4 regions of the Pseudomonas sp. MYb118 genome follow, and region 4 is predicted to be linked to each of the others. Evidence: predicted binding sites of a transcription regulator. Region 4 holds the regulator's gene; each other region holds the start of a gene.
What was found. The regulator FliA, encoded in region 4, starts transcription of late flagellar genes. The targets are predictions, from matches to a motif close to CTAAAGTTTNNNNNNNNNNNGCCGNTAA.
Positions count from the first base shown of each region.

Region 1: a site for FliA is predicted at 1,120-1,147, ahead of ABVN20_RS27315 (methyl-accepting chemotaxis protein). Genes of this name have one in related genera too.
Region 2: a site for FliA is predicted at 1,760-1,787, ahead of ABVN20_RS09645 (methyl-accepting chemotaxis protein). Genes of this name have one in related genera too.
Region 3: a site for FliA is predicted at 2,148-2,175, ahead of ABVN20_RS16990 (methyl-accepting chemotaxis protein). Genes of this name have one in related genera too.

Region 1 covers NZ_JBFRXN010000004.1:281,204-284,329, forward strand. The annotation lists gene ABVN20_RS27310 (Na+/H+ antiporter family protein) at 1-971, shown strand, start outside; gene ABVN20_RS27315 (methyl-accepting chemotaxis protein) at 1,189-2,871, shown strand; gene ABVN20_RS27320 (LysR family transcriptional regulator) at 3,017-3,126, opposite strand, start outside.
Region 2 covers NZ_JBFRXN010000002.1:841,183-844,308, reverse strand. The annotation lists gene clpB (ATP-dependent chaperone ClpB) at 1-986, shown strand, start outside; tRNA gene ABVN20_RS09665 (tRNA-Asn) at 1,285-1,360, shown strand; tRNA gene ABVN20_RS09660 (tRNA-Pro) at 1,370-1,446, shown strand; tRNA gene ABVN20_RS09655 (tRNA-Lys) at 1,452-1,527, shown strand; tRNA gene ABVN20_RS09650 (tRNA-Pro) at 1,623-1,699, shown strand; gene ABVN20_RS09645 (methyl-accepting chemotaxis protein) at 1,858-3,126, shown strand, end outside.
Region 3 covers NZ_JBFRXN010000002.1:2,445,320-2,448,445, forward strand. The annotation lists gene ABVN20_RS16990 (methyl-accepting chemotaxis protein) at 51-1,997, opposite strand; gene ABVN20_RS16995 (PA4780 family RIO1-like protein kinase) at 2,443-3,126, shown strand, end outside.
Region 4 covers NZ_JBFRXN010000001.1:22,548-25,673, forward strand. The annotation lists gene flhF (flagellar biosynthesis protein FlhF) at 1-904, shown strand, start outside; gene fleN (flagellar synthesis regulator FleN) at 1,015-1,845, shown strand; gene fliA (RNA polymerase sigma factor FliA) at 1,842-2,582, shown strand; gene ABVN20_RS00130 (chemotaxis response regulator CheY) at 2,750-3,121, shown strand.

The DNA of each region.
Region 1 (3,126 bases), on a different contig from region 4:
ACATTCTGCCGATACATATCGCCTTTATTCCGTTGCTGGTGCCGCCACTGCTCTATGTGCTGACCAAGCTGCAACTGGACCGTCGCCTGATCGCCTGCGTCATGACCTTCGGCCTGATCACCCCGTACATGTTCCTGCCGGTGGGGTTCGGCAACATCTTCCTCAACGAGATCCTGCTGGCCAACGTCGCCCGCAGCGGCGTCGATATCAGCGGCATCAACGTCACCCACGCCATGGGCATCCCGGCGCTGGGCATGCTGGTGGGGCTGGCCGTGGCCTTCATCAGCTATCGCAAGAAACGGGTCTACGACCTGGCGAAAATCGAGCAGGTCGAGCAGGTCGCGGTGACGTACAACCCGCTGAGCCTGATGGTGGCCGGCGTGGCCATCGCGGCGGCGTTCATCATTCAGCTGTTGCTGGACTCGATGATCATCGGTGCGCTGGTGGGCTTTCTGATCTTCTCGGTGTCGGGCATCGTCAAGTGGCGCGATACCGACGACCTGTTCACCGAAGGTATGAAGATGATGGCCATGATCGGCTTCATCATGATCGCCGCCTCGGGGTTCGCCGAGGTGATGAAGGCCACCGGCCAGGTGCAGACGCTGGTCGAGGCGTCGGCCGCGTGGATCGGCCACAGCCAGGGCATCGGCGCGTTGTTGATGTTGTTGGTGGGGCTGCTGGTGACCATGGGCATCGGTTCGTCGTTCTCCACGGTGCCGATCCTCGCCGCGATCTTCGTGCCGCTGTGCGTGCAACTGGGCTTCAGCCCGATCGCCATCGTCTGCATCGTCGGCACCGCCGGTGCCCTGGGCGACGCCGGCTCCCCCGCCTCGGACTCGACCCTCGGTCCGACCTCCGGCCTGAACATCGACGGCCAGCACCACCACATCTGGGACACCGTGGTGCCGACGTTCCTGCATTACAACCTGCCGCTGCTGGCGTTTGGCTGGGTGGCGGCGATGGTGCTCTGAATTCCCCGCCGATTATGATCCCTGCCTGATCCTGTGGGAGCGAGCCTGCTCGCGATGCGGTGAATCAGACACACCGCATCGCGAGCAGGCTCGCTCCCACAGGGGAAGGGCGGAGGTCCCTCCCTCATGCCCTGTTGTAATGACCTGTCTCAACTTTTGACTTGACGTGCCGTTATAGCCTTTGACCACGTTAATAAAATCAAAAGAGTGAACCGTCATGCGCATGAGCCTGAAGGCTAAAGTCCTGTCTCTCGCCGTTCTCCCGGTGCTGGTGTTCGCACTGGTCATCAGCTTCACCACGTATTTCGTGTTGCAGGAACAGGCGCGCAAGGAAGTCGAACAGACCCGCGAGCGCCTGCTCAGCAACGCCAAGGACACCCTCAAAAGCTACGTCGCCGTGGCGATGACCGCGATCAAGCCGCTCTACGACGCTGCCGCCCCCGGCGACGAGGCGGCGCGGGCGCAGGTGATCAAGCTGTTGTCGAACATCAGCTACGACAAGGAAGGCTACTTCTTCGGCTACGATTCCAACACCGTGCGCCTGTTCAAGGCCAACAGCCCCGAAGGCGTGGGCAAGAGCTTCAAGGACAACCGCGACCCCAACGGTGTCTACGTCAACCGCGACCTGGTGCAGGTCGCCAAGGACGGCACCCACTACCTGCAATACAGCTCGCCGCTGCCGAGCAACACCCAGGTGCTGGTGCCGAAACTCGGCTACACCGAATACCTGGCCAAGTGGGACATGGCGGTGGGCACCTCGGTCAACCTCGATGGCATCGAGGCCCAGGTGGCCGTGGTCGAGGGCAAGGTCAAGGAGCGCATGGAAGGCGTATTGCTGAGCATCGTCGGCATCGCCGCCGTGGTGCTGCTGGTGATCGCCGCCGCTGGGATGCTGCTGGCCAACACCATTTTGCGTCCGCTGCACCTGATGAAAGACAACCTCGATGACATCGCCGCGGGCGAGGGCGACCTGACCCGGCGCCTGACCATCACCAGCCAGGATGAACTGGGCGAACTGGCCGGTTCGTTCAACCGCTTCGTCGACAAGATCCACGGTTTGGTGCGCCAGATCACCGAAATGACCTCGCAACTGACCGGGCTGGTGCATCAGGTGTCCGACCAGGCCCACCGTTCGGACCAGGCCATGGAGCGTCAGCGCCACGAGACCGATCAGGTCGCCACGGCGATCAACGAGATGTCGGCCGCTGCCCAGGAAGTGGCCAAGAGTGCACAGAACGCTGCGGTCGCGGCCCAGCAGACCGACGAGGAAGGCCAGACCGCCAAGCGCGTGGTGGCCGGCAGCATCGAGAAGATCCATGCGCTGGTCGACGACATCCGCAACAGCGGCGTGTCCCTGGACAGCCTGCAGAAAGACGTGGCTTCGATCGTCAGCGTGCTCGGGGTGATCCGCTCGATCGCCGAGCAGACCAACTTGCTGGCGCTCAATGCCGCCATCGAAGCGGCCCGTGCCGGGGAAGCCGGGCGTGGCTTTGCGGTGGTGGCCGATGAAGTGCGCGCACTGGCCAGCCGTACGCAGATCAGCACCCAGGAAATCCAGGGCATGATCGACCGCTTGCAGGCGGGCACCCAGTCGGCGGTGGAGGCGATGCGTCGCTCCAGCGAGGCCGGTGACGGCACCTCCGCGCAAGCCAACGAGGCCGGCGCGTCGCTGGACACCATGGCGCAACTGATCGCCACCATCAACTCGATGAACGCGCAGATCGCCAGCGCCGCCGAAGAACAGACCGCCGTGGCCGAAGAGATCAACCGCAGCGTGCATCAGATTGCCGAAGCGGTGGACAACGTGGCCGGCGAAACCCAACTCGGCGCCCAGACCTCCCGCAGCCTGGCGGACCTTGGGCAGCGCTTGGGTAGTTTGGTGGGGCAGTTCAGGATCTGATTGGCTGCAATCACCGGGTAGAGATACCCACACTGTGGGAGCGAGCCTGCTCGCGATTGCGGTATGTCTGTCACATCGTCGCTGACTGACACTCCCTCATCGCGAGCAGGCTCGCTCCCACAGGGGGGGGGGCAGTTGGTTTCGGCTAAGGCCTGTCCCAATACGGCACCTCACCAAAGCACTCGACAAAAAAGTCGATCACCGTGCGCACCTTCACCGACAACCGCCGGCTTCCCGGCCAGAGCACGGCAATCT
Region 2 (3,126 bases), on a different contig from region 4:
TGCGCAGCAAGGTGACCGAAGAAGAGATCGCTGAAGTCGTGTCGAAGTGGACCGGCATTCCCGTGTCGAAAATGCTCGAAGGCGAGCGCGACAAGCTGATGAAGATGGAAAGCCTGTTGCACCAGCGCGTCATCGGCCAGGAAGAGGCGGTGGTCGCGGTGTCCAACGCAGTGCGGCGCTCGCGCGCCGGGTTGGCCGACCCGAATCGCCCAAGCGGCTCGTTCATGTTCCTCGGCCCGACCGGTGTCGGTAAAACCGAGCTGTGCAAGGCCTTGGCCGAATTCCTCTTCGACACCGAAGAGGCGATGGTGCGCATCGACATGTCCGAGTTCATGGAGAAACACTCCGTGGCCCGCCTGATCGGTGCACCACCGGGGTACGTCGGTTATGAAGAGGGCGGTTACCTGACCGAAGCGGTGCGTCGCAAGCCTTATTCGGTGATCCTGCTCGATGAGGTGGAGAAGGCCCACCCGGATGTGTTCAACATCCTCCTGCAAGTGCTGGAAGATGGCCGCCTGACCGACAGCCATGGCCGCACGGTGGACTTCAAGAACACCGTGATCGTCATGACCTCCAACCTGGGGTCGGCACAGATCCAGGAACTGGTCGGTGACCGTGAGGCACAGCGTGCTGCGGTGATGGACGCGATCTCCACGCACTTCCGCCCCGAGTTCATCAACCGGGTCGATGAGGTGGTGATCTTCGAGCCATTGGCGCGGGATCAGATCGCCGGCATCACCGAGATCCAGCTGGGCCGCCTGCGCAGTCGCCTGAGCGAGCGCGAGCTCAAGCTCGAACTCAGCCCCGAGGCGATGGACAAGCTGATCGCGGTGGGTTACGACCCGGTCTATGGCGCACGGCCGCTCAAACGAGCGATCCAGCGCTGGATCGAGAACCCGCTGGCGCAGTTGATCCTGTCGGGGCGTTTCATGCCCGGCGACATCGCCAAAGGGGTGGTGGAGAACGACGAGATCGTCTTCGTCTGATCGCTGCCTGCAAAAAAATGAAGAGGCCTCGCATTGCGAGGCCTTTTTTTCGTCAGGTTGTTGAACTCAAAGGAAAAGGCTTGTAAAGTGCGCCCCGCAGTCAGTCACCCCGAAGGGTTTCAGCTCACTGGGCAGAAATCTGAATTAAGTTGCAAATCATTAACTTGAAAGCGATTTAGGGGGTTGACAGAGGCGCTTGAGATTGTAGAATAGCGCGCCTCAGACACACGAACGCAGCGATGCGAACGGGTCGAAGAGGTGAAGTAAAGCTGCAAAGTTGTAACTTGAAATATGTAGTTCCGTGATAGCTCAGTCGGTAGAGCAAATGACTGTTAATCATTGGGTCCCAGGTTCGAGTCCTGGTCACGGAGCCAATTTCAAACCGGGGTATAGCGCAGTCCGGTAGCGCGCCTGCTTTGGGAGCAGGATGTCAGGAGTTCGAATCCCCTTACCCCGACCATATTTGGGTCGTTAGCTCAGTTGGTAGAGCAGTTGGCTTTTAACCAATTGGTCGTAGGTTCGAGTCCCACACGACCCACCATTTTTGAAACCAGTTAACCCTGGAATCGAATCTTAAGATCAGAGGCCAAAAGCGCTGATCGAAGAAGGCGCCTTTTAAAGGTGCCTTTTTTTTACCGGGGTATAGCGCAGTCCGGTAGCGCGCCTGCTTTGGGAGCAGGATGTCAGGAGTTCGAATCCCCTTACCCCGACCATATTGAAGATCCCCGTATCGAAAGATACGGGGATTTTTTTTGCCTGCGACAAAGTGGCCGCTTAAGTCGTCATACAACTTGCCGATAACGAGGCAACGGGGTACTGCCAATCAACACACCCCCACACCTGGTCATTACAAGAAAAAAGGTCGCTAGTCATGTTGCTTCGTCAGTTGAATATCGCTCCTCGGGCGGCCCTGGGGTTCGCTTTGATCGCCGTACTGGTGGCGTTGCTCGGTATCTTTGCCCTGGGGCAGATGTCGAGCATCCGTGAAAGCGAGGTGGCGGTGGAAAAACAATGGCTGCCAAGCATCCGCGGTGGTGACGAGATTCGCGAGCTGATGCTGCGTATCCGCACCATTTCCCTGCGCATGGCGCTGGACCAGGACCCCAAGAACATCCCGGTCTACCGTGGCCAGATGGACACGCGCGACAGGGAACTGAGCGAGAAAATCGCCGCCTACGACCATCTGGTCGACACCCCGGAAGGGCGCGCCTTGTATGACCAGTTCAAAACCACCTTCGCCGCTTATCGCACCGGTATCGCCCAGTCGTTCACCCTGGCCGAACAGGGACGCCGTGACGAATTGACCAAATTGCTGCTGGTGGACATGAAGACCGTGGTCGATGGCTCCGGCAAGCAGCTCAACGACCTGGCGGAGCTGTTCGCCAAGCAGGTGGTTGTGGAAAGCGAAAAGTCGGCGGCGCACTACGAAACATCGCGGACCATTGTCAGCCTGTTTATCGGCCTGGCGGCGCTGGCAACCGTGGCATTGGCGATGTTGCTGACCCGCAGTATCGTCCGTCCGTTGAACGAAGCCTTGAGCGCCGCGGAAAGCGTGGCCCAGGGCGATCTGACCCGACCGATCGCCACCCATGGCAGTGACGAAGTCAGCCGCCTGCTCAAGGCCCTGGCGACCATGCAGCAAAACCTGCGTGAAACCCTGCAGGCCATCAGCGGCTCGGCCACCCAACTGGCTGCGGCGGCGGATGAACTCAACGCTGTCACCCTCGACAGCACCCAGGGCTTGCAGCAGCAGAACAACGAAATCGAGCAGGCGGCCACGGCGGTCAATGAAATGACCACGGCCGTGGAAGAAGTCGCACGCAATGCGGTATCGACCTCCGATGCCACGCGTCAGTCCAGCGAGTCGGCGCACCTGGGGCAGGAGCGTGTCAGCGAAACCGCCCAGGCCATTGGTGCCCTGGCCAGTGAAGTGCAACACACTGGTGAGTTGGTGCAATCGCTGGCCAACCAGTCCCAGGACATTGGCAAAGTGCTGGAAGTGATCCGGGCCATTGCCGAGCAGACCAATTTGCTGGCGCTCAACGCGGCCATCGAAGCGGCGCGTGCGGGGGAGAGTGGCCGTGGCTTTGCGGTGGTGGCTGACGAAGTGCGGGCCCTGGCGCATCGCACCCAGCAATCG
Region 3 (3,126 bases), on a different contig from region 4:
TGTGTACTGTGGGAGCGAGCCTGCTCGCGATAAGGTCACCCCGGTTCAGATCAGGTCTTGAACCTGCGCACCAACCCATCCAGCTCACTGGACAGCCCCGCCAGGCTCTGGGAATCCAGTCGCGCCGAGTTCGCCAGTTCCGCCACCAGCTGCGCATCGCCGTGAATCTGGCTGATGTGGCGGTTGATGTCTTCGGCCACCTGGTGCTGCTCTTCCGCCGCGGTGGCGATCTGGGTGTTCATGTCGCGGATGACGTCCACCGACTCACGAATCTGCCCGAAGCTGCTGCGTGCCTCGGCGATGCGGGTCACCGACTGCTGCGACACTTCCAGGCTCGCGTGCATCTGCTGGGTCACTTCGCTGGTGCGCCGGGCCAGGTTGCCGAGCAGACCGTCGATTTCCGCCGTGGAGTCGGCGGTGCGCTTGGCCAGTGCCCGCACTTCATCGGCTACCACCGCAAAGCCGCGCCCCTGCTCACCCGCACGGGCCGCTTCGATGGCGGCGTTGAGGGCCAGCAGGTTGGTCTGTTCGGCGATCGAACGGATGGTCCCGAGGATCGACTGGATGTCGTTGCTGTCGCGCTCCAGTTGTTGCATCGACTGCGCCGACTGTTCGATTTCCTGGCTCAGGCGATCGACGCTGTTCACGGCCGCATCAATCTGCTGCTGGCCTTCATGGGCCTGGCGCTGGCCGCTGTCGGCCGACTCGGCGGCCTGGCTGCAGGAGCGCGCGACTTCGTTGGCGGTGGCGACCATTTCGTGGAACGCGGTGGACACCATGTCCACCGCTTCGCGCTGGCGACCGGCCGCTTCGGCCATGTCGTGGGACACCTGGGTGGAGCTCTTGGAGGTGTCGAGGATTTTGCTCGCCGCGCCACCAATGCTCTGGATCAGGTTGCGGATCGCCGCCAGGAACTGGTTGAACCAGTTGGCCAGTTGCGCAGTTTCATCGCGACCGCGGATTTGCAGGCTCTGGGTCAGGTCACCTTCGCCCTGGGCGATGCCTTCCAGGCCGCTGGCCACGCCACGGATCGGCCGCACGATGAGGCTGGCGAAGCTGGCGCCGACCACGGCGAAGACCACGGCCAGTACGGCGGCGATGATGGCGATCAACCAGGTCAGTTGGGTCGCCGAGCTCATCACTTCGCTTTGCTTGATCAGGCCGATGAAGGTCCAGCCCAGTTGCTCCGATGGCCAGACGTTGGCCATGTAGCGCTCGCCGTTGAGTTCGACTTCCACCAGGCCCTTGCCGGCCTTGGCCAGTTGCGCGTAACCGTCGCCGAGGCTGCCCAGCGCCTTGAAGTTATGCTCCGGCTGCTTGGGGTCCACCAGCACGGTGCCGTTGTTTTCCAGCAGCATCAGGTAGCCTGTTTCACCCAGCTTGATCTGCTTGACGATCTCGGTGAGCTGCTTGAGCGATACGTCGATGTTGACCACGCCACCCTGGGCGCCCAGCTGGTTGGCCACGGCGCGCACGGTACTGACCAGTACCGCGTCATCACCGGCCCAGTAATAGGCTTCGGTGCGCACGGTCTTGCCGGGGTTGGCCATTGCCGTCTTGTACCACGGGCGAACGCGCGGGTCGTAGTTCGCCATTTTCGGGTCGCCAGGCCAGAACGCGTAACCGCCGTTGCTCAAGCCGTAGGACACGTAGGAGTACGCCGGATGACTGGCGGCCAGGGCGGCGAACAGATCAAACAGTTTGGTGTCGATTTCCGTGAAGGGGATTTGCGCAGCGTCAGCGCTCATGTGGCTTTTCACGCTGGCGTCAGCCGCCTTGACCAGCGGCTGGTTGGCCAGGTACTCGACGTTCTGGGTGATGCCGTCGAAAAACAGCTGCATGGCGTTGCTGACCTGACGAATCTCGCGGCCGCTGCCGTCGACGAAATCGTCCTTGGCATCGCTGCGCAGGTTCATGACCACGAGGGTGGCGACCAGCACCACGGGCAAGCAGGCGATGATTGCAAACGCCCACGTCAACTTCTGTTTGATGTTCATCCGCGCTCCATATTTTCTTGTAACCCACGTAGTGCAGAGGACCCGCGGAATTATTGGCAGCCGTAACGATTGTGTCAGTCCCGATCCTGGGAGGTTTCGACGTCTTCTTCTGTGGAAGGGATCGTCGGACAATTCACTTTGTTACTGAGGGCTTCGGCTGCCCGGGAGGGAAATTGAGGGCTGTTGAAAAAAATCCTACGAAAGGCGCTGATCAGTATGTCGGGCTCTGTCGTCAATGCCCGCGAATGCCTTCTCCATCAATGAGGGTGGGCTCGGCTATGATCCTTGGCGGTCGAGGAAACTCGACGCCATTGGCCGGTTTTTTCGGCACATTGTGTGCATCTGCACAGTTCACAGGTCGGCAACCCCTCCCGCCAATGAGTGGATTGCCGTATAACGAATGACTCACGCGTGTTTGGTAATAAAGGACCCAGAATAAAAGCTGATGAAGACTCCAAAACGCATTGAACCCCTGATCGAGGACGGTCTGGTCGACGAGGTGCTGCGCCCACTCATGAGTGGTAAAGAAGCAGCTGTGTATGTGGTGCGCTGCGGCAATCAGGTGCGTTGCGCGAAGGTCTACAAGGAGGCGAACAAACGCAGTTTCCGCCAGGCGGCCGAGTATCAGGAAGGCCGCAAGGTCCGCAACAGTCGGCAGGCCCGGGCCATGGCCAAGGGCTCCAAGTTCGGTCGCAAGGAGGCCGAAGACGCCTGGCAGAACGCCGAAGTGGCGGCGTTGTTCCGCCTGGCCAATGCCGGTGTGCGGGTGCCCAAGCCGTATGACTTCCTCGAAGGCGTGCTGCTGATGGAGCTGGTGGCCGACGAGTACGGCGATGCGGCCCCGCGCCTGAACGACGTGGTGCTGGAGCCGGAACAGGCGCGCGAGTATCACGCGTTCCTCATTTCGCAGATCGTGCTGATGTTGTGTACCGGTCTGGTGCACGGTGACTTGTCCGAGTTCAACGTGCTGCTGACGCCCAACGGCCCGGTCATCATCGACCTGCCGCAGGCGGTGGACGCGGCGGGTAACAACCACGCCTTCAGCATGCTGGAGCGGGACGTGGGCAACATGGCGTCCTACTTCGGACGGTTTGCCCCGGAGCTGAAAAACACCCGCTACGCCAAGGAA
Region 4 (3,126 bases):
CCTGCGCGAACTGATGGAAGTTCAGCTCGGCTCGCTGGCCTGGAGCCAGATGCAGGGTAACGCACCGGCCCAGGCCAACCTCTGGCGTCGCTTGCAGCGCATCGGTTTGTCCGGTCCGTTGTCGCGTGATCTGCTGGAAATGATCAGCGACGTCGAAGAGCCTCGCCAGGCCTGGCGCATGCTGCTGGCGCACCTGGCGCGGATGATCGCCACGCCGGACGTCGAGCCGCTCGAAGAGGGGGGCGTGATTGCCATGGTCGGCCCGGCCGGCATGGGCAAGACCACCACCCTGGCCAAGCTGGCGGCCCGCTACGTACTCAAGTACGGCGCGCAGAGCATCGCCCTGGTCAGCATGGACAGCTACCGCATCGGTGCCCAGGAGCAGCTCAAGACCCTTGGGCGGATTCTCAATGTGTCGGTGACCCACGTCGATCCGGGCCAGTCCCTGGTGCAGGCGCTGGAGCCACTGCTGCGCAAACGCGTGGTGCTGATCGACACTGCGGGCCTCCAGGCCAGCGATCCGGCCCTGCGCATGCAGCTCGAAAGCCTGGCGGGACGTGGCATCCGGGCAAAAAATTACCTGGTATTGGCAACCACTAGCCAGAAACAGGTTCTAACTGCCGCTTATCACAGTTACAAGCGTTGCGGGCTGGCTGGCTGCATCCTGACTAAACTGGATGAAACGGCAAGTCTTGGCGAAGTGTTGAGCCTGGCAATCAGTCATGAATTGCCGGTGGCTTACCTGACCGATGGACCGCGGATTCCGGATGACCTGCATCTGCCGCGTCGTCATCAACTGGTCAGTCGCGCCGTCAGCGTGCAAATGCAGGAAGAACCCAGCGAAGAAGCCATGGCTGACATGTTCGCTGATATCTACCACAGTCCGTCCAAGCAGGTCGGCTGAGGTGAATAGTTTTTGTACCTACATCGATGGTCTGCCATGCATTGTTCCTTTTGAGAACGCGCAGCCAGTAATGTGGCCTCCGTCTATGCAAGACAAGGTAAAGAAATAACATGGGCAGCATGCATCCCGTACAGGTGATCGCGGTGACCGGCGGCAAAGGTGGCGTCGGCAAGACTAACGTGTCAGTGAACTTGTCCCTGGCTCTAGCTGAGCTCGGCCGGCGCGTCATGCTGCTGGACGCCGATCTGGGGCTGGCGAACGTCGACGTTCTGCTGGGGCTGACGCCCAAACGTACCCTGGCCGACGTGATCGAAGGCCGCTGTGAGCTGCGCGACGTATTGCTGCAAGGGCCTGGCGGTATCCGTATCGTTCCGGCGGCTTCCGGCACCCAGAGCATGGTGCACCTGAGCCCGGCCCAGCATGCCGGCCTGATCCAGGCGTTCAGCGATATCGGCGACAACCTCGATGTGCTGGTGATCGACACCGCTGCGGGTATTGGTGACTCGGTAGTCAGTTTTGTCCGCGCCGCCCAGGAAGTCCTGCTGGTGGTCTGCGACGAGCCGACCTCGATCACAGACGCCTATGCCCTGATCAAGCTGCTCAACCGCGATTACGGCATGAACCGCTTCCGCGTCCTGGCCAACATGGCCCAGAGCCCGCAGGAAGGGCGCAACCTGTTCGCCAAGTTGACAAAGGTCACGGATCGTTTCCTTGACGTCGCCCTACAATACGTGGGCGCCGTGCCTTACGACGAAAGCGTGCGCAAGGCTGTGCAGAAGCAACGCGCCGTGTATGAAGCTTTCCCGCGTTCCAAGTGCTCCCTGGCCTTCAAGGCTATCGCGCAAAAGGTCGATACCTGGCCACTGCCCGCCAACCCGCGTGGGCATCTGGAATTTTTCGTCGAGCGTCTCGTGCAACAAACGGCAGGACCGGTGCTATGACAGCCAGCGGTTACAACCTCTACAAGAAGTCGGCGCGTGACGCGCAGTACGAGCTGATCGAGCGTTACGCGCCCCTGGTCAAACGCATTGCCTACCACTTGCTGGCGCGTCTGCCTGCCAGTGTGCAGGTCGAAGACCTGATCCAGGCCGGGATGATCGGCCTGCTGGAAGTGTCGACCAAATACGACGCCAGCAAGGGCGCGAGTTTCGAGACGTACGCGGGCATCCGCATCCGCGGCGCCATGCTCGATGAAGTGCGCAAGGGGGACTGGGCGCCACGTTCGGTCCACCGCAATACCCGCATGGTCAGCGACGCAATTCGCTCGATTGAAGCTAAAACCGGCCGTGACGCTAAAGATCACGAAGTTGCGGCCGAACTCCAATTGAGTCTCGATGATTATTACGGGATTTTGAACGACACCCTGGGCAGCCGGTTATTCAGTTTCGACGATCTTTTGCAGGACGGCGAACACGAAGGTCTGCACGAGGATGGCGCGAGTGCTCATCTCGAGCCGTCACGCGATCTGGAAGATGAACGCTTCCAGGCGGCGCTGGCGGACGCGATTGCCAATTTGCCGGAGCGCGAGCGACTGGTGTTGGCGCTGTACTACGACGAAGAGTTGAATCTCAAGGAAATCGGTGAGGTCCTGGGAGTCAGCGAATCTCGGGTCAGCCAGTTACATAGCCAGTGCGCAGCCCGTTTGCGGGGGCGTTTGGGGGAGTGGCGAGCGCGCTGAAGGCAGTGTGGGGACACTGCGAACGTGGCTGGTGTGGTGTTGAACCGCACCGGTCTCGATCTGTTGTGCTCCAGACAGTCATTGAGTGCTTTGCCAAATTGATTGAAATGGCGCGTCCAGGTGCTGGGCGCGTTTAAGACTGCTTGGAGGTCGAATTGGACAAGAACATGAAAATCCTCATCGTTGATGACTTCTCAACGATGCGGCGGATCATTAAGAACCTGTTGCGTGACCTTGGGTTCACCAACACGGTCGAGGCCGACGATGGCACCACCGCCATTCCGGTCCTCAACAGCGGAAGCATCGACTTTCTGGTAACCGACTGGAACATGCCTGGCATGACCGGCATTGATCTGCTGCGCCACGTGCGCGCCGATGAAAAGCTCAAGCACCTGCCGGTGCTGATGGTGACCGCCGAAGCCAAGCGCGAGCAGATCATCGAAGCGGCCCAGGCCGGTGTAAACGGCTATGTGGTCAAACCCTTCACGGCCCAGGCGTTGAAAGAAAAAATCGAGAAGATTTTCGAACGCATCGGTTGAGTCAC